DNA from 3 places in the Erwinia sp. genome. Region 2 is predicted to be linked to each of the others. Evidence: riboswitches for the same ligand, from Rfam matches in the RefSeq annotation. Region 2 holds a riboswitch; each other region holds the start of a gene.
The links. A riboswitch is a leader RNA that binds a small molecule or an ion and turns the genes downstream of it on or off. The one in region 2 is predicted to bind thiamine pyrophosphate.
Positions count from the first base shown of each region.

Region 1: linked by a shared signal. The riboswitch ahead of thiM (hydroxyethylthiazole kinase) and the one ahead of thiB (thiamine ABC transporter substrate binding subunit) in region 2 are both predicted to bind thiamine pyrophosphate.
Region 3: linked by a shared signal. The riboswitch ahead of thiC (phosphomethylpyrimidine synthase ThiC) and the one ahead of thiB (thiamine ABC transporter substrate binding subunit) in region 2 are both predicted to bind thiamine pyrophosphate.

Region 1 covers NZ_DALZCD010000006.1:16,930-23,760, forward strand. Annotated here, with positions in the region: gene apbC (iron-sulfur cluster carrier protein ApbC) at 1-830, shown strand, start outside; gene RTK32_RS01075 (GNAT family N-acetyltransferase) at 1,043-1,465, opposite strand; gene RTK32_RS01080 (hypothetical protein) at 1,462-1,722, opposite strand; gene RTK32_RS01085 (hypothetical protein) at 1,843-2,013, opposite strand; TPP riboswitch at 2,276-2,372, shown strand; gene thiM (hydroxyethylthiazole kinase) at 2,405-3,190, shown strand; gene thiD (bifunctional hydroxymethylpyrimidine kinase/phosphomethylpyrimidine kinase) at 3,187-3,984, shown strand; gene RTK32_RS01100 (GntR family transcriptional regulator) at 4,178-4,864, opposite strand; gene RTK32_RS01105 (mannitol dehydrogenase family protein) at 4,966-6,423, opposite strand; gene RTK32_RS01110 (MFS transporter) at 6,458-6,831, opposite strand, start outside.
Region 2 covers NZ_DALZCD010000248.1:32-5,820, reverse strand. Annotated here, with positions in the region: partial or broken gene thiP (thiamine/thiamine pyrophosphate ABC transporter permease) at 1-649, opposite strand, end outside; gene thiB (thiamine ABC transporter substrate binding subunit) at 625-1,611, opposite strand; TPP riboswitch at 1,651-1,749, opposite strand; gene sgrR (HTH-type transcriptional regulator SgrR) at 1,785-3,446, opposite strand; gene RTK32_RS17180 (sugar efflux transporter) at 3,692-4,870, shown strand; gene leuD (3-isopropylmalate dehydratase small subunit) at 4,926-5,531, opposite strand; partial or broken gene RTK32_RS17170 (aconitase family protein) at 5,534-5,789, opposite strand, start outside.
Region 3 covers NZ_DALZCD010000030.1:8,995-15,825, forward strand. Annotated here, with positions in the region: gene RTK32_RS04010 (capsular polysaccharide synthesis protein) at 1-287, shown strand, start outside; gene thiH (2-iminoacetate synthase ThiH) at 284-1,405, opposite strand; gene RTK32_RS04020 (thiazole synthase) at 1,402-2,178, opposite strand; gene thiS (sulfur carrier protein ThiS) at 2,180-2,380, opposite strand; gene RTK32_RS04030 (HesA/MoeB/ThiF family protein) at 2,364-3,125, opposite strand; gene thiE (thiamine phosphate synthase) at 3,118-3,762, opposite strand; gene thiC (phosphomethylpyrimidine synthase ThiC) at 3,759-5,693, opposite strand; TPP riboswitch at 5,769-5,869, opposite strand; gene rsd (sigma D regulator) at 5,959-6,462, opposite strand; gene nudC (NAD(+) diphosphatase) at 6,537-6,831, shown strand, end outside.

The DNA.
Region 1 (6,831 bases), on a different contig from region 2:
TGAAAAGAGTGAAGAATCAGCCGGGCGTGAAGGGCGTGAAAAATGTGATTGCCGTCAGTTCCGGCAAGGGCGGCGTGGGTAAATCGAGCACCGCGGTGAATCTGGCGCTGGCGTTAATGGCCGAAGGCGCGAAAGTGGGCCTGCTGGATGCGGACATCTATGGCCCGTCGATTCCCGATATGCTCGGCACGCAAAACGAACGGCCTACTTCACCGGACGGCACGCATATGGCGCCGATTATGGCGCATGGCCTGGCAACCAACTCTATCGGCTATCTGGTGACCGATGATAACGCGATGGTGTGGCGCGGCCCGATGGCCAGTAAAGCACTCATGCAGCTTTTGAATGAAACGCTGTGGCCGGATCTGGACTACCTGATCCTGGATATGCCGCCGGGCACGGGGGATATTCAGCTGACGCTGGCGCAAAACGTGCCGGTGACCGGCGCGCTGGTGGTGACCACGCCGCAGGATATCGCGCTGATTGACGCCCGTAAGGGGATCGTCATGTTTGAAAAGGTCAGCGTGCCGGTGTTGGGCATCGTTGAGAACATGAGCGTGCACGTCTGTAGCCAGTGTGGTCATCACGAGCCGATCTTTGGGAGCGGCGGCGCGCTGGCGCTGGCCGAGCAGTACCATACGCGCCTGCTAAGTCAGCTGCCGCTGCATATTACGCTGCGGGAAGATTTGGACGACGGAATGCCGACGGTGGTACGCCGTCCCGACAGCGAATTTACCTGGCTTTATCGACAGCTTGCCGGCCAGGTCGCTGCCCAGCTTTATTGGGATGGCGAAGTGATCCCGGACGATATCGCTTTTCGCGTAGTGTGACGGCAAATTGACGGGGGACGGGCGTATAGGGCGCCCGCAAGATTGTTTGTACCCGGTATCAGCCCGTGGTTAAGCTGATAGCCAGCGGCAAAGGCAGATCGACATGTCGTTAACCCGCCCCTGCGCGAACGGTCTGTTTATCCAGCCAGCCCGCTGCAGTAAACGCCGCCGTGCTTAAATTTTTCAGTGGCCTGACGGGCTTCTCAGAGGTTTTACAACACGTAATGCAGCAGCAGATATTCTCCCTGGTCGCCTTCGCCGCTGCTGATAACCTGCCAGCCGTGACGCTGATAAAAAGCCAGCGCCCGGCTGTTTGCCTTCAGGCATTTTAATGCGCCGGTGGAGGTAAAGCCTGCCTGCACCGCGTCCAGCAGCTCGCTGCCGATGCCCTGACCCTGATACGCAGGATCGACAAATAAACTGTGCAGAAAATTGTCAGCGGGCAGCAGGGCGGCAAATCCCGTACGGTGGCCGTCGTGCTCGGCGACCAGAACGCGCTCGCCCAGCGTCGTCCGATCAAAATCCTCCAGCTGCCAGTCGCTGCCGTCGAGCCAGTGCCAGTTCGCCTTGCGTGCAGCCAAAAACAGCGTGCGCAGAAAGGGACGATCGGCTTCGATAAAGGCGCGTACCGTCATCGGTTGTCTCCCCAAACGGGCTTAACGTGCCTTTCGCTGTCGATACCCGTCCCGCGGTAGTCGTAGTCGATTTTGCCTGCTTCAAAAAGCTGATCTAACAGGCGGAAATTATCCGGCGGCGTGACGTTGCAGCGGCTGTTCAGCACGGTATCCCGAATGGTGAAGGCGCGATCGCCGCGCGCTATCTGCTGGAGATAATGCAGCATTTGCAGCGCCGCAACGCTGATGCCGTATTGTTCATTAAGCGGTCTTGTCATCTTACTTCTCGTCAGGACAGGATGGCGAACTTTATCAAAAGCCGCTAAGAGATCGGAGATTATGACGCAAAAAATCCCGACGGCAAAAGCGGCCGCCGGTAAATAATCAGAAATTCACCGTCATGCCGCCAGCCAGCAGCCAGTCGTTGGCGCCTTACTGTTGCAGCCTGCGCTGATCTTTACTGCTGTCCAGTTCAGCATGATTTGCGGCGGCGGCGGCGTCAGCGCATTAACGCCATGCCATGCCCAGCGCTCCTTACCCTGGGTAACCGCGTCTTTATGCCAGTACAACGTGCCGTTGCTCTAAGTGTCAGTGATATCGGGATCGCTGCTGGCCGCCATCGCCTGCGCGACGAAATCATCCTGAATAAAGAGGATATAGGAACGCAGGGAGTAGGGGCCCACGCCGCGTCAGAGGTCAGCACGGCCGCCAGTTTCCAGTTTTTTTCTTCATTATCGTAAACCAATCGGGCTGCCGCTGTCCCCTGCCCGCGAGGCGTTAGCGAGGCGTCCTGCGCTTGCGTAAAACGGCGCATTTCCCTATGCTGGCAAGCACTACGACTCGGGGTGCCCTTCCTTGTGAAGGCTGAGAAATACCCGTTGAACCTGAACTGGATAATGCCAGCGGAGGGAAGTCAGATGCTTTATTGCATCGCCTTCTTGATCGCCGGTTGGGAGCGCTATGATCCAACCTTCTCGCTATACGGCCAGTCCGGCCGCCTCTCTTGCCGTTTTCCGCCAGCAGTCACCGCTGGTTCACTGCCTGACTAATGACGTGGTACAAAGCCTGACGGCCAACGTGCTGCTGGCGCTGGACGCGTCGCCCGTCATGGTGACTGAACCTGTGGAAGCGGCACAATTTAGCGCCATTGCAGATGCCGTGCTGATCAACGTCGGCACGCTGACCGCTGCACGTAGCGAAGCGATGCTGGCCGCGGTGGAAGGCGCGACCGCGGCAGGCCGACCCTGGACGCTGGATCCGGTTGCCGTCGGCGCGCTGACTTTTCGCAGCGATTTTTGCCAGCGGCTGCTGGCTTATCGTCCTGCCGCCATTCGCGGCAACGCCTCTGAAATTATGGCGCTGGCCCGTCAGGCGGTTTCCGGCCGCGGCGTCGACAGCCAGCACGATCCGGCTGCTGCCCTTGAAGCCGCTATTCAGCTGGCGCAGTCCGGCGGTACGGTAGTCGTGGTTACAGGCGAAACGGACTACGTTACCGATGGACGGCGGCTGCTGGCGGTATCGGGCGGGTCTCCGCTGATGACCCGGGTGGTGGGAACGGGTTGTGCACTTTCCGCCGTAGTGGCAGCGTTTTGCGCGCTGCCGGGCGACAGGCTGCTGCATATCGCTGCCGCCTGTCGGGTAATGAGCCAGGCGGGCGAGCAGGCAGCGGCAGCGGCCAGCGGGCCGGGCACCTTTGAACCGCTGTTTCTTGATGCGCTTTACGGTCTGCACAAGGAGGCCGTATGAGAGTCAATGCCCTGACGATTGCCGGAACGGATCCCAGTGGTGGTGCCGGGATTCAGGCCGATTTGAAAACGTTTTCCGCGCTGGGGGCCTACGGCACCAGCGTCATCACCGCGCTGGTGGCACAAAATACCTGCGGTGTGCAGGCCGTCTATCCCATCGCAGCCGACTTTGTTGCGGCGCAGCTCGCCTCGGTGTTGGATGATGTACGCATCGACAGCGTGAAAATCGGCATGTTGCAGGACAGCGATATTGTGGAAGCGGTCGCTGCAGGATTGGCGACGGCAGCTATTCCCTGGCGGGTACTGGATACGGTGATGCTGGCGAAAAGCGGCGATCCGCTGCTTTCGCGGCGCGCCGTAGCGACGCTGCGGGAAAAACTGCTGCCGCAGGTGTCGATTATCACCCCGAATCTGCCGGAAGCTGCCGCGCTGCTGGATTGTTTACCGGCGCGCAACGAGCACGAAATGCTGCAGCAGGGCAGGGCGCTGCTGGCGCTTGGCTGTCAGGCGGTACTGATGAAAGGCGGCCATCTAAGCGACAGCGAAAGCCCCGACTGGCTGCTGACAGCGGAAGTGGAAGAACGTTTTACCGCGCCGCGAGTGCCCACTAAAAACACGCACGGTACGGGCTGCACGCTCTCTTCTGCTCTGGCTGCGCTGCGTCCGCGCCATGCCAGCTGGCTGACCACGATAAGCGAAGCGAAAGAGTGGCTGCAGGGTGCCTTGCTGCAGGCAGATACGCTGGAGGTGGGTAACGGTAGTGGCCCGGTGCATCATTTCTACCGCTGGTGGTAGGGCAAAAACCGAGAACAGGGTGAAAAGCGGCATCAGCATCTTGCGTTAAGGCATCACGAGCGGCCGGGTCAGCCACCCTGTTGATTTACATTAAGGCATTACAAGCAGTCGGGCAGTTACCTTGTTGATTTGCGTTAAGACACCTGTCGGAGAGGCCTGCTGACAGCCGCAACGAGGCGTCAGCGTAACAGGATTAATCCTGTTCAAACCACTCGCTGTTTTGTTCTGCAATCGGCGTGATAGAAAAAATCATCTCCTGCAAATGGCGCCGCAGTGCCTGTTCTGCGGCATCAGCGTCTTTTGCCAACAGCGCCTGCAATATTTCTTCATGCTGATGAATTAAGCTTTCCGGCGGCGAAACTTTGCTGAGGGTCAGGAAGCGCACGCGATCCATCGTTGCTTTAATATTTTCTACCGTTTCCCATGCCAGTTCACAGTTAATGCTTTGCGCGATAAGGCGATGAAACGCATCATCCAGCAGTAAAAACGCCTGACTGTCATTGCGCTCCGCGGATAATTTCTGCAGGCGCAAATTATGCTCAAGCAGGGCGAGTGCCTCTGCAGTCGCTTCCGTCGCCGCGCGTCGTATTACCGCTGTTTCAACCGCTTCGCGAATAAAACGGCCGTCAGCAACTCGACGGGCAGAGATCTTACGGACAAAAGTACCGCGTTGCGGCAGAATCTGCACCAGGCCGGCCTCGGCCAGCTTAATAAAGGCTTCCCGAACGGGCTGACGCGAGACGTCAAAACGGGCAGAAACGTCTTTTTCAGAGAGTAAGGCACCCGGCGAAATCACGCAGGTCACAATGTCCTGGCGTAGAAAACGATAGATTTGCTGATTAACGGGTTCGCTGGCGGTAATGATATAGGCAGTAGACATACGGCAATTTTCATTTCAGTAGTGCGTCGTAGAGCCTGACGCCGGAAACAGCCAGTCTAATCAGCCTGCTGCGCCAGCGCCAGTTCTTTTGCCACTCAGCGTCAGCCAACAACCTGCCTGACCGTTTCTTTTGCACCTGCTTTCAATAACAATTGATAGTAATGACTGACCTTTTGGCGGAACAGCGAGTTATCCGGGAGATCGTCACCGAAAACTGCCCGTAGCGAGAGCAGGGCAGCGACGCGTGCATCGCCTTCCTGACTATCGCTTACCCGCTGTGCCAGCTCGTCACGGAGCGGATCGTTAATGACTGTCGTTTTGCCCTGTTCATCCATGCCGCCGACAAAGCGTATCCAGCTCGCCACGCCCAGCGCCAGCAGCGTAAAATCGCTGCCGTTAGCCAGGTGCCAGCGGATACTGTCCAGCCAGCGCTGCGGCAGTTTTTGCGTGCCGTCAGTGGCTATCTGATAGGTACGATGCCTGATCGCCCGGTTGCGATAGCGGGCGATCAGCGAATCCGCATAGGCCGTCAGATCAACATTTTGGGTGCTCAGCGTGGGGGCCTGCTCATCCAGCATCAGGCTGCGTGCGGCCTTAAGATAGTAAGGATCGTCCATGCAGTCGCTGATATGCTCATAACCGGCAAGGTAGCCAAGGTAGGCCAGCAGCGAATGGCTGCCGTTCAGCATGCGCAGTTTCATCTCTTCAAAAGGCAGCACGTCCGCCACCAGCTCCGCGCCCGCTTTCTCCCACTCCGGGCGACCATTGACGAAATTATCCTCAATGACCCACTGGAAAAAAGGTTCGCACTCCACGGCGACCGGATCGGTGCAGCCCAGCTTGCGGCTCAGCTCGTCAAAGGCTTCCTGCGTCATGGCTGGCACAATGCGGTCCACCATCGTTGAAGGAAAGGTAATATGACGGCTGATATAGTCTGCCAGCTCCCGATCCTGCTGCTGCGCCAGCTGCATGATAACATTGCGCGTAACCCGACCATTTTCCGGCATATTATCGCAGGACATGACGCTAAAGGGCGGCAGGCCCAGCGCACGCCGACGTCTGATGGCCGTCAGGATTATCCCCGGAAAAGAAACGGGCTGCTCAGGATCCGCCAGATCGTGCACGATCGAAGGGTGCGTCAGGTTTAGCTCACCGGTGGCGGGCTGATAGCAATAGCCTTTTTCCGTAATGGTGGCAGAAACAATGGCTACGTCAGGCTGGCTCAGCGCGGCGATAATACGCTCAACACCGTCCTCCCGCGCAAAAAGTGCTTCTTTGACTACGCCAATGACGCGAGTGCGTAGCTCGTCAGCGTTTTTTTCCGTCACGCTGTAAAGGCAATCCTGCTGACGCAGCGCGTGGATCAACTCGCCGCTATTAAGCTGGCATTCACAATAGCCCCAGTCGCTTTGTTGCTCAGCGGCCAGCCTGTCGGTGCAAACAGCCTGATGAGCGCGATGAAAAGCGCCGAAGCCAAAATGCACGATGCGCGTACGTAGCGCGTTACGATTGTAACGCGGTAAAACCGTGTCTGCGGGTAGCCGATCGATCTGTAGCATGATAAATCCTTATCAACTGGCGCCATGGCGCCATTCAAACGGAAACCTGAGTAGGGGTGCCTTTAGGACTCTTAATAACCAGCAGCACCAACACAGCACCTACGGCGGCAATCACGCCAGCCAGCACAAAAGCGCTGTCAAACTTGCCGGTATGGTGCACGATATAGCCGGTGACCACCGGGCCGATAATGCCAGAGAGGCTGCCGATCAGATGAATGAAGCCGCTGATGCTGCCGACGCGGCTCTTATGCACCACGTCCTGGATAATCGCCCAATAGATCGCACCGGTGATGTAGAGGAAAAAGAGAGAAATCGACATCAGGATAACGGCCGGGTAAACCCCTTTTACCGAGCCGGCGAAAGCGACGCAGAGCGCGGCCGCCAATAGCGACACGACCAGCACAATTT
Region 2 (5,789 bases):
CGGTGGCAAAACTGGCGAAGCAGAGCATAAAGATCAGCGAACCCACCGGTAGCAGCTGGCGTCGTAGCCAGGGCCACTCGACCAGCCGAAACTGATGCCACCCCGTGATGCCCAGCTGCGCTGCCAGCTGACGCTGTTCGGCAGGAATTTGCTCCAGCGTTTGCAGCAGCAGTCTGGCGGCCAGCGGCAGGTTGAAAAAGGCATGCGCCAGCAAAATGCCCTGCAGCCCATAAGGCGTGAAGCGGTAGTCGACGCCCAGCCAGGCACAGAGCGTTGCCAGCCATCCTGTACGGCCATAGACGCTGAGGATACCGAAAACCGCGACCAATACGGGCAGCACCAGCGTCATAGCGCAAAGGCGCAGCACGATTTCGCGGCCCGGAAAGCGGCGACGATAGAGCGCCCGCGCCAGCGGCACGGCAGGCGTAAGCGCCAGCAAAGCAGAAAGAAAGGCCTGCCAGAAGGAAAAGCGCAGCACGTGCCACAGATAGCTGTCCTGCCAGAGCGCGCGCACGCTGACCGGCGCATTGTGCCCAAGCGCGATAAAAGCGAGCAGCGCCACGGTGACCAGTAGCGTGGCAGCAAGGCAGCCGGGAACGAGGCTGCCTGAAGGTTGACGGCGGGCTAGCGGCTGACGGCGCGTTGCCATTCGCTGATCCACTGGCTGCGATGGCTGGCGACGTCCTGCGACGAGTATTGCAGCGTGGTTTTCGGCAGAGGAAGCGTATCAAAACCAGCCGGGAGCTTGCCTGCTACGGCGGGATACATCCAGTTACCCTGCGGAATAGTCTGCTGGAAAGGTTTATCCAACATAAATTGCATAAACTTCTGTGCCAGCTGTGGCTGTTTGCTGGTTTTTAGCTGTCCGGCGACCTCCACCTGAAGGTAGTGACCTTCGCTGAAATCGGCGGCGGCATACTGGGTTTTTTTCTCTTCAATAAGGTGATAAGCAGGCGAGGTGGTGTAGCTCAGCACCATATCTGCTTCGCCCTTCAGGAACAGGCCATAGGCCTCGCTCCAGCCTTTGGTTACGGTAACGGTTTTCTGTGCCAGCTTCTGCCAGGCGGCGGGGGCATCATCGCCATAGACTTTCTGCATCCACAGCAGCAGGCCCAGACCTGGCGTACTGGTACGCGGATCTTCATAAATAATCTTCAGCGGCTGGTCGCCTTCGACTAATGCCTTAAGGCTTTTTGGTGGCGTCTTCAGCCGCGTTTTGTCGTAAACAAAGGCGAACCAGCCGTAGTCATAGGGAACGAAAGTACTGTTTGTCCAGCCACCCGGTACGGTGACGCTGCGGATATCAACACCGCTGGCGGCAAACAGGCCGGTTTTTTCCGCCGCATCCAGCAGGTTGTTATCCAGCCCCAGCACCACGTCGGCCCGGCTGTTTTTTCCTTCCATACGCAGACGGTTTAATAGCGCGACACCGTCGGGCAGCGTGACGTAGCGCAGCTCACAACCACAGTTAACCTCAAAAGCTTTTTTAATAGCCGGGCCGGGCCCCCATTCGGAAGAGAAAGAATCGTAGGTGTAAACCGTCAGCACGGGTTTGGCAGCAGCGGCAGAAAGCGAGCAAAGCAGCAGCAGAGGCAGGACTTTTTTTAGCACTTGGCGTTCCTTTATGGTCAGGCGACGCGCGATCTGAGCAGGTGAAGCACTCTCAAATCCCTACGCCGGTATTAGCCGGGTCAGGTTCGACGGGTTTATCTCAGCGTCGGCTGATGCCGCGCACCCCGTTGAGAACGAGTTATTCTAATGATTTCTGTAGAGTAGCGAAAGCGTCATGATTCGGGGGGCGCAAACCAGGCGGACTTGAAATCAAACCAGCCAAGCGTGTTCATGCGCACGCCGCGCATACTGCGTTCGCCTTCCAGCAATAGCCAGTGATGGAAAAGCGGATGAAGATAGCTGTCGGCCACCTGCTGCCTGCTCCAGTCGGCCAGCGACAATTGCTGTTCGCGCCAGCGCTGTGCATCCTGCTGCCAGTCAATCGGCACGCAGTGTTGCAGCAGTGGGATTTCATATAACAGGGCAAATAGTGAAAACTCAAGCGGTAGCGTAAAGTTAGCGCTGCCCAGCCAGATATCGCTCTGTGCCTCGCCCTGATGCCAGCGGGTATAATCGACCTGCTTCGTTACCAGCGCCACGCCCTGCGCAGCCAGCAGCGGCTGGAGAAGATTAGCGATGGCCTGATGCTCAAGATGATCGCCATACCAGGTCAGCGTGAGCGAGGTCAGGCCCGCCGGTTTTTCCGGCACGTCTAAATCGCGTCGATGATGCCAGCGCGGTAGCAGTCCGTAGGCCGGAAACCAGTAACGCTGATAGCCGGTTCCGGCATGGCTCAGCAGCGCTATCGGGTTGGCGATGGCGCTAACCCAGCGACGGATCTGCTCATCACGCCCCAGGGGCGAACGCTGGTCGAACAGCAGGAAATAGCAGCCCTCCTCAAGCCGGCTTTCCTCCGATTTTTCACCCACGCTGCCGCCTTCCAGCCTGACGCCCGAATAAACCAGCTCCTCGCTGATTTCCGGCAATACCCAAATATTGACCTCATCAAGCAGTGCGCGGTAGCCGAAATAGGCATCGAAGGCTTCAATTTTCAGCTGGCTTTGCTGATTGCGTACCACGGCGTAAGGCCCGGTCCCGATGGGCTGGCGACTGAAATCGGGCATAGCAGGCCACTCTTTCGGCACGATCAGTGCGCTTACCCCCGCCAGCAGCCAGGGCAGCCAGAGGTCAGGCTGATGCAGGTGGATATCCAGCGTCCAGGGAGTAGGAGAGTGAATCTGTGCAATGTTTGCAAAAAGCGGCTGGGCCCGCGTCCGTTCCAGCGTGGCAATCACATCCGCCATTTCCATTTCGCGGCCGTGATGAAAATGCACGGCGGGCCGTAAATAAAAGCGCCAGTGCCGTGAGGAAATCGTTTGCCAGTGATGAGCGATATCCGGCTCGATTTCCCCGTTTTCCTCATTTATACGGGTCAGACCGCTGAAAATCTGCCTGGCCAGATGCGTTTCCGAGCGGCGCAGCGCGGTCGCCGGGTTCAGGTTAAGCAGAGAACGATAATAGAGCACTCGCAGGATATGTTTACCCTGACGAAAGCTCCGGCCCAGATGAGAGAGCAGCATTTGCCGCACGGTATTTTTGTCGCCAACCAGCTGCACCAGCTGATCGATACGATCCTGCTCCAGCAGGTCTTCTGCCCGCTGCTGCTGAAGCGCAAGGCCCGTATAGTGAAACGTCAGCATCGAGCGTTTGCCGCGCCCGGCCTCGGCCTGCCACGTCAGCCAGCCTGCCTCTTGCATCGCGCCAAGTAGATTGCGCATGTGGCGACGTGAACAGCTGAGCTGAAGCGCCAGACTATCGAGTGTGGTAGCCTGCGGCTGACCCTCACAGCTTTGCCAGAGCCGGATAAACTGCTGTTGTAAACGTGTCGATTGCATAAAAGGGGAACTCTTTTTGAAAAGTCGCCTGTTTTTTCTGCCCCATATTAAGCCCATACTGCTTCACGATGAAAGGGCGGGAGGCATTCTTTTGAATGGCGCGCTTTCAAGACTTTATATCTGAGTAGGGTGTATTTTCACCAGCCAGCAGGCGTCTTGCCCGCTGGCTTTTTTCATTTTGCTTTTTCTTCTATGCTTGCTGTTTGCGCCTGCATGCAGGCCTCTTTTATTGCAAGGGATGTGGTATGAAATCGCTGCTAACGCGTCGCCGTCGTCTTAACCCTGTTTACCTGGCTTTTATGGCCGTCTCTTTTATGGTGGGGATTGCGGGTGCGCTGCAGGCCCCCACGCTGAGCCTGTTTTTGACGCGCGAAGTCGGCGAACGGCCATTCTGGGTGGGGCTGTTTTATACCGTGAACGCGATTGCCGGTATTGCCGTCAGCCTGCTGCTGGCGAAACGATCGGATGACCGTGGCGATCGGCGCATGCTGATCCTGTTTTGTTGCCTGATGGCGGTAGGGAATGCGCTGTTGTTCGCCTTCAATCGTCACTACCTGACGCTGATCACTTTTGGCGTGCTGCTGTCGGCGTTGGCCAGCGTTGCCATGCCGCAAATCTTTGCGCTGGCGCGTGAATATGCGGACAGCTCCGCGCGTGAAGTTGTAATGTTCAGCTCGGTTATGCGCGCCCAGCTCTCGCTGGCATGGGTAATTGGCCCACCGCTTTCCTTTGCACTGGCGCTGAACTACGGCTTTACCACCATGTTTTCCGTAGCTGCAGGGCTGTTTGTGCTCTGCATCGCGCTGATCTGGTTTGCGCTGCCCTCTGTGGCAAGGGTTGAACAGGCGCCGGACGTGGTGATCACCCAAATCAGCGCGTGGAAAAACAGGGATGTGCGCCTGTTATTTATCGCCTCGCTGCTGATGTGGACCTGCAACACTATGTATATTATTGATATGCCTCTGTATATCAGCAGCGTGCTGGGCCTGCCGGACAGGCTTGCGGGCCTGTTGATGGGCGTGGCGGCGGGCCTGGAGATCCCGGCGATGCTGCTGGCCGGGCACTACGTTAAACGTTTCGGCAAGCGCAATATGATGCTGTTTGCCGTGGCAGCAGGCGTGCTGTTTTATCTGGGTCTGGTGCTGTTCCACACGCGGGCCGCGCTGCTGGCGCTACAGATTTTCAACGCTATTTTTATCGGCATCATCGCCGGGATTGGGATGCTCTATTTTCAGGATCTGATGCCTGGCAGACCCGGGGCGGCCACCACGCTTTTCACTAATAGCATCTCAACCGGCGTGATCCTGGCAGGCGTACTACAGGGCGCGCTGGCAGAAACATTTGGCCACTATTCGGTTTACTGGGGCGCGCTGATCCTCTCGGTGGCGGCGCTGGCGATGTCGGCTAAGGTCAAGAATGTGTGAGGGAGGGGAAGCGGCCCTGGCGAAACGTGCGTGGACCGCTTTTAACCTGCTGGCGCTAGCGTAAAAAGGCCGGCTGGCGGCGTTCATAATCGCTGATGCTGGCGTCATGCTGCAGCGTCAGGCCAATACTGTCCAGCCCGTTAAGCAGGCAGTGACGGCGGAAAGCATCAATGCTGAAAGCATAATGCTTATCGCCCGCCACCACTTCCTGTTTTTCCAAATCCACGGTAAAGCGGATGCCCGGCTCGGCGGCCACCTGTTGGAAAAGCACCTCTACGTCTTCTTCGCTTAACGTGACCAGCAGCAGCTGGTTATTAAACGAATTATTGGCAAAAATATCGGCGAAATCGCTGCCGATGATCGCCCGAATGCCGTAGTCGGTGAGTGCCCAGGGGGCATGTTCGCGCGAAGAACCGCAGCCGAAGTTTTCCCGCGTCAGCATAATGCTGGCACCGCGGAAAACAGGCTTATTCAGGATAAATTCCGGATCGGGGATCTCTCCTTCCGCATCCTTATAACGCCAGTCGAAAAAAAGATTTCGGCCAAAGCCGGTGCGCGTCACCATCTGTAAAAACTGCTTGGGGATAATGGCGTCGGTATCGACGTTGGCGGCATCCATGGGCACCACTATACCCGTGTGCTGCGTAAATTTTGTCGCCATAATTACTCCTGGTTCAGCTCGCGTATATCGGCAAAATGCCCGGCTACCGCGGCGGCAGCGGCCATTGCCGGGCTGAGCAGGTGGGTACGTCCCCCGCGCCCCTGGCGGCCTTCAAAATTCCGGTTGCTGGTAGAGGCGCAACGCTCGCCGGGACTCAGACGATCGTTATTCATCGCCAGACACATCGAGCAGCCGGGCAGGCGCCACTCGAAACCCGCCTGCAGAAAAATTTGATCCAGCCCTTCGGCTTCGGCCTGC
Region 3 (6,831 bases), on a different contig from region 2:
TTTATTTAAGAAAGTGCGAGGCTAATGCGCTTTATTATCAGCGCCTGGTGAGCTGGGATGCCGTACAGCTTAGCCGTATGCTGATGATCGATCGTTTGCCCGACGTTTTGCCGCCTATCGTCAAGCTGACCGGACTGGATCGGAAATATCTCAGCACCAACTTACGTTATGGTGCGGTAAATAAGGACAGTTTACTGGGGCAGGTGCTGTTTGCGGATGTGCCCGACAGGCTGCCGAATGTGCCAGACATGCCGATGCCCGGCATGTCCGGCAGTGCAGGCGCTTAGGCTCTTCCCAGCCAGCTGTCCCAGTCTTTCCAGACGGGCTGCATGCCGGCGCGAATCAGCGCTTCGGCAACCTGCTGCGGAGGGCGATTATCGTGCGGTGAGAATTGTTCCAACTCGCTTTGCCCGTCGGCATAGCCGCCGGGCTGCGTTTTTGAAAAAGCACTCACCGTATTGATCGCCAGCGGTACCACTTTGTCACGGAACTGCGGCGATTCGCGCGTTGACAGCGACTGCTCCACTTCCGGTGCAAACAGGCGAAACGCGCAGATAACCTGTACCAGCTGGGCTTCATCCATGATTGAGGCAGGCTGAATGCCGCCGGCACAAGGCCGCAGGCGAGGAAAAGCCACTGAATAGCGGCTTTGCCAGTAGGTTTTTTGAAGCCACAGCAGATGTTCCGCCATCATATAGCAGTCGGTGCGCCAGCTGTCGGAAAGGCCGATAAGCGCACCCAGCCCAATCTTATCAATACCCGCGCGCCCTAATCTGTCCGGCGTTTCCAGCCGGAAGAAAAAATCCTGCTTATTGCCTTTGAGATGATGCTGACCGTATACCGTCGGATGATAAGTTTCCTGATAGACCAGCACGCCATCCAGGCCCAGCTTTTTCAGTTCCGCGTAGTCCTGCTGGCCCAGCGGCTGGACTTCCATCATCAGCGAGCTGAAATGCGCGCGAATAGCAGGCAGATGGCGCCGGAAATAGTCCATGCCGACTTTCGCCTGGTGTTCGCCAGTGACCAGCAACAGTTGATCGAATCCCATCGCCCTGATCGCCAGACACTCGCGTTCTATCTCCTGTGCATCCAACGTTTTACGCTTGATACGATTGCTCATTGAGAAGCCGCAATAGGTACAATCGTTAGCACAAAGATTGGAGAGGTAAAGCGGAACGAAAAGGTTAACAGCGTGCCCAAAGCGCTGGCGTGTCAGTCGCTGTGCCTGACGAGCCATGGGTTCCAGCCAGGCTTGCGCGGCAGGTGACAACAGCGCCATCAGCTCCTCGCGGCCTACCACAGGGGCATTGAGCGCCCGTACCACGTCTGCGGAAGTTTTGCTGTTGATACGCAGGCGAATATCGTCCCAGTCCAGCTGCTCCCATTGCGCGACAAAGCTTTTCATAAGGTCGCTCCGCTTTGCAAAAAGCTGGTCAGCGGGCTGGTGGCGACGGCCTGCTGCTGACGGCTTCCCAGTCCACTCTGCCGCGCCAGCTCGCCCGCTTCTACGGCCAGGCGGAAGGCGCGCGCCATCTGAACAGGGTCGCGGGCGGAAGCCATAGCGGTATTCACCAGTACCGCATCGGCACCCATTTCCAGTGCTTCGCTGGCATGACTGGGCGCGCCAATGCCGGCATCAATCACCACGGGAACGCTGGCCTGTTCGATAATGATGGCCAGTAAATCACGTGTTTTCAGTCCCTGATTGCTACCAATCGGTGCGCCAAGCGGCATGACCGCGGCACAGCCCGCTTCCTCAAGCCTTTTACACAACACTGGATCGGCATGGCAGTAGGGCAGAACGGTAAAGCCTTCTCGTACCAGCGTCTCCGCCGCCCTGAGCGTTTCTACGGCATCGGGCAGCAGATAACGGGCATCAGGATGGATTTCCAGCTTCACCCAGTGCGTGCCCAGGGCCTCCCGCGCCAGGCGGGCGGCAAAAATGGCTTCTTCGGCGGTTTTCGCGCCTGAAGTATTGGGAAGAAGCTGCACGCCCAGCTGGCGTAAAGGCGCCAGAATACCGTCATCACCCCCACGTAAATCTACGCGCTTCATTGCCATCGTCACCAGCTGCGTACCGGACGCCTGCAGGGCACTGAGCATAACCGCAGGACTGGAAAATTTACCGGTGCCGGTAAACAGGCGCGAAGAAAAGGTCTTATCAGCAATTTGTAGCATATCAGCCTCCGGCGATGGCCTGGAAAATAACCAGACTGTCGCCTTCCTGTAAAAGATAGTCAGGCCAGCGGTCTCGCGGCACAATCCGCTGATTCACGGCCAGTGCGGTGCCGGAGGGGCTATGGCAAAGCTGCTCCAGCAAGACGGTCAGGGTCAGCGGCGCGGCAAAAACGTGTGGCTCATCATTAATGATGATGTTCACGAGGGCCTCCGCATACCGGGCAGCCTGGGTTGCGCTCCAGTTCAAGCGTGCGCCAGGCCTGCGTTTTACCATCAAACAGCCGCAGCTTACCGTCCAGCGCCGACGGCTGACCGGCCAGCATCTTCAACGCTTCCAGCGCCTGAAGCGTGCCCATCACGCCGACGACCGGCCCGAGCACGCCTGCGGTACGGCAGTTGCGCTGCGGCTCCGTTTCATCAGGCCACAGGCAGCAATAGCAACCCTGATGGAAAGGCGGGGCGAGCACCATTATCTGACCGCTGAAGCCCACCGCACTGGCGCTGATTAGCGGCGTGCTGGCTGTCACACAGGCAGCATTAACGGCGTGACGCGTCTGCATATTGTCACTACAGTCCAGAACCAGATCGGCAGACTGCACCTCTTCCTGCAGCGTAACGGCATCCATGCGCTGCTCAAGCGCTATGAACTCAACCTGAGGGTTCAGCGCCTGTAAACGATCCTTCGCCAGGACCGCCTTTGGCTGGCCTGTATCGCTGCTGCGGTAAAGGATTTGGCGCTGCAAATTACTGATATGCAGCTTATCGTCATCAGCCAGCAGCAGTTTGCCCACGCCCGCAGCCGCAAGATAAGCTGCGGCTGGTGAACCTAAACCCCCCAGTCCGACAATCAGCACGCTGGCCGCCAGCAGCTTTTCCTGAGCCTGTGGGCCAAACTCTTCCAGCAGCAGCTGGCGGCTGTAGCGCATAAAATCGCCGTCGCTAAGCATGGAGTGGCCCTCCGCTGCCGGCCAGTGACAGCAGCTGCGCGGTAGCGGCCTGCCAGTCGGCAGCCTGGGTAATGGCGCTGACCACGGCGATACTGCCAACGCCGGTAGCGAGTACCTCAGGCGCTCGCGCCAGCGAAATGCCGCCGATAGCAACGGTTGAGATGCCCTTGAGCCGCCCGACATGCCGCTTCAGTTCCTGAAGCCCCTGGGGGGCAGAAGGCATGACTTTTGTCCGGGTAGGGAAGACGTGTCCCAGCGCAAGATAAGAAGGGCGCTCGGCCAGCGCGCGATCCAGTTCCACATCGTCATGCGTGGATAATCCCAGGCGCAGCCCGGCACGGTGGATCGCATCCAGATCGGCACTATCCAGATCCTCCTGGCCCAAATGGATGCCATAAGCGTCATGCTTAATCGCCAGCCGCCAATAATCGTTGATAAACAGACGGGCCTGGTAGCGTTTACCCAGCGCGATAGCCGTTGCTACATCTTCTGCTACCGCGTCTTCGGGTAAATCTTTAATGCGTAGCTGGAGGGTTCGTACACCAGCTGCGAGCAGACGTTCAATCCAGACCACGCTGTCCACCACCGGATAAAGTCCCAGTCTGGCCGCCGTTGGGGGAAAAGCGGCACGGCTCATATGTTTTCCTCCGGCTTCAGTGCATCGGCAGCGTGATAAAGTTCGCCACCACGATCGCGGAACGCCTGCGACATTTCCGCCATGCCTATTGCGATCGGCTGCGCTTCCGCTTCCTGCTTTGCGGCGTACTCACGGACTTCCTGAGTGATCTTCATTGAACAGAATTTCGGGCCGCACATAGAGCAGAAATGGGCGACCTTGCCGGACTCCTGCGGCAGCGTTTCATCATGGAAAGCGCGGGCAGTATGCGGATCCAACGCCAGGTTAAACTGATCTTCCCAGCGGAATTCAAAGCGCGCTTTCGACATGGCGTTGTCACGGATCTGCGCGCCCGGATGGCCTTTGGCAAGATCGGCTGCGTGGGCAGCAATCTTGTAGGTAATCAATCCCTGCTTTACATCTTCTTTGTTCGGCAGGCCCAGGTGCTCTTTCGGCGTGACGTAGCACAGCATGGCGCAGCCAAACCAGCCAATCATCGCCGCGCCAATACCGGAAGTGAAATGGTCGTAGCCTGGCGCAATATCGGTAGTCAGCGGGCCGAGGGTATAGAAAGGCGCTTCATGGCAGTGCTCAAGCTGCTCGGTCATATTGCGTCTGATCATTTGCATCGGCACATGTCCCGGGCCTTCAATCATCACCTGCACGTCATACTCCCAGGCAATTTTTGTCAGTTCGCCCAGCGTGCGCAGCTCGGCAAACTGCGCCTCGTCATTGGCATCCTGTATCGAGCCGGGGCGCAGGCCGTCGCCCAGCGACAGCGAGACATCGTAAGCGGCACAGATCTCGCAGATATCACGAAAGCGTTCGTAGAGAAAGCTTTCACGATGATGCGACAGGCACCACTTCGCCATAATGGATCCCCCACGCGAAACGATGCCGGTCAGGCGTTTTGCCGTCATCGGCACATATCGCAGCAGCACGCCCGCATGAATAGTGAAGTAATCCACGCCTTGTTCAGCCTGCTCCAGCAGCGTGTCGCGGAACACTTCCCAGTTGAGGTTTTCCGCCACGCCGTTAACCTTTTCCAACGCCTGATAGATGGGCACCGTGCCAATCGGCACCGGACTGTTGCGCAGGATCCACTCGCGGGTTTCATGAATATTCCGCCCGGTAGAGAGGTCCATTACCGTATCCGCCCCCCAGCGCACCGACCAGACCAGCTTTTCGACTTCTTCCTCGATGGAGGAACTGACCGCAGAGTTGCCGATATTGGCGTTAATTTTCACCAGAAAATGGCGGCCGATAATCATCGGCTCCGATTCAGGATGGTTGATATTGGCCGGGATAATAGCGCGTCCGGCGGCCACCTCCTGCCGAACAAAATCGGCGGTGATGTTTTCCGGCAGCCTTGCGCCGAAGCTCTCTCCCGGATGCTGTTGCAATAGCGCTTCGCTGCGAATGCGTTCGCGGCCCATATTTTCGCGCAGTGCAATAAATTCCATTTCCGGCGTGATAATGCCCTGGCGTGCGTAGTGAAGTTGGGTGACGCGGCGGCCAGCCTGTGCGCAACGCGGACGGGGCAAATTATCAAAGCGCAGATGATCCAGTCCTGCGTCCGCCAGGCGCTGCTGCGTATAAACAGAACTCAGTTGCTCAATCGATTGCGTATCGGCACGTTCTGCAATCCAGCTTTCGCGCAGCCTGGCGATGCCGGCATGGACGTCAATAACGGCGTCGGGATCGCCATAAGGTCCGGCGGTATCGTAAACCGGTACTGGCTCGTTTTCTTCGAACAGCGGGTTTTCTTTACTGCCGCCAACAGGGGTGGGCGAGAGCTGAATTTCACGCATCGGCACGCGCAGATCGGCTCGCGATCCGGTCAGATAAATACGTTTGGAATGGGGGAAGGCGGTGCCTTGTAAAGCGGCGATAAACTGTTGGGCTTCAGCGCGCTGTTCGCGTCGGTTGGATTTCTTAACCTGGGTAGACATAGCAAGTTCCTGACTTAAGGGAAATTTGCTTGTCCGGAGTTCGGAGGAGTAAGCGCGGGGCCGATAGCCCCAACCTGGATCTTTACTCTTGTTCCCTTCGCAGGTTCTAACCTGATCAGGTTCCGCGGATCCCGAATTAACGGTCTCAGCCCCGAGGGGCACTCCGACAAGAAGACATCTGGCTTTCGCCAGGGGCAATCATCTGATTGCCTTTTCAGCATAAAGGGACGTTATGGAAAGCTCAAGAATTTAAACGGAGAACTTTTCAGGCAGGACGGGCCATTGCAGAATCATTGGCTGCGGGCTTCCCCATATACTTTTCCAGCGCCAGCTGAATGAATTTATCTTCCAGCGTGAAGCGGGCTTCCAGCGCTTCGCCGACAATCGACAGCGCCTGCTGGAATTCCAGATAGTTATCGTGATCGATGGCGTTTTCCAGGTGCGCGTCGTAAATACCCATAATCTGTTCGGTATTGGACTGTAGGGAAGGATAAATCAGCGCCGCTTTGGCCAGCTGCTCGGTTCCTTCCATTTCCTGAATAAAGCGCTCGTATGCCGTAAAGTGGCCAGTTGAGAGATAATCAACCAGGCTTTGACAGAAGTTATCCAGCGCCTCTTCGTCGAGCGTGGTCAGCGATTCTTTGTTAGGCTTCATGCCAACCATTTGATAATAAGCAACTAACAGCTGCTTGCGTGAGTGAAGGCAAAAGTCTACCAGTTCGCTGCATCCGCCTACGCGCGAGGCCAAAACTTCCAGCTGGTCAAGCATGAGTGACTCCAAAAAGTGTTATTTTAACTGTCTATCCCAATCCGGTAAGTGCGTGAAGTGAGGATGAGCAATTTATGGAACTTGAGATTTCAAGCGTAGACGCTGGCTGGTGGATTGTCAGCCACGAACAGAAAATTTGGCTGCCAAAAGGTCAATTACCGTACGGAAATGCACAAGATTTAGGCCTGGTCGGCTCGAAGGGTGCACCGATAGGGGAGTGGCAGGGTGAACCGGTAAGGCTGATTAACGAAAATCGGCCAGAAGGAATGGCATCGCTGCGACAGCTGCTCGATCAGGATCCCGCGCTGTTTCAGCTGGCGGGACGCGGTATTCAGCTGGCGGAATTTTACCGCTCGCACCAGTGGTGCG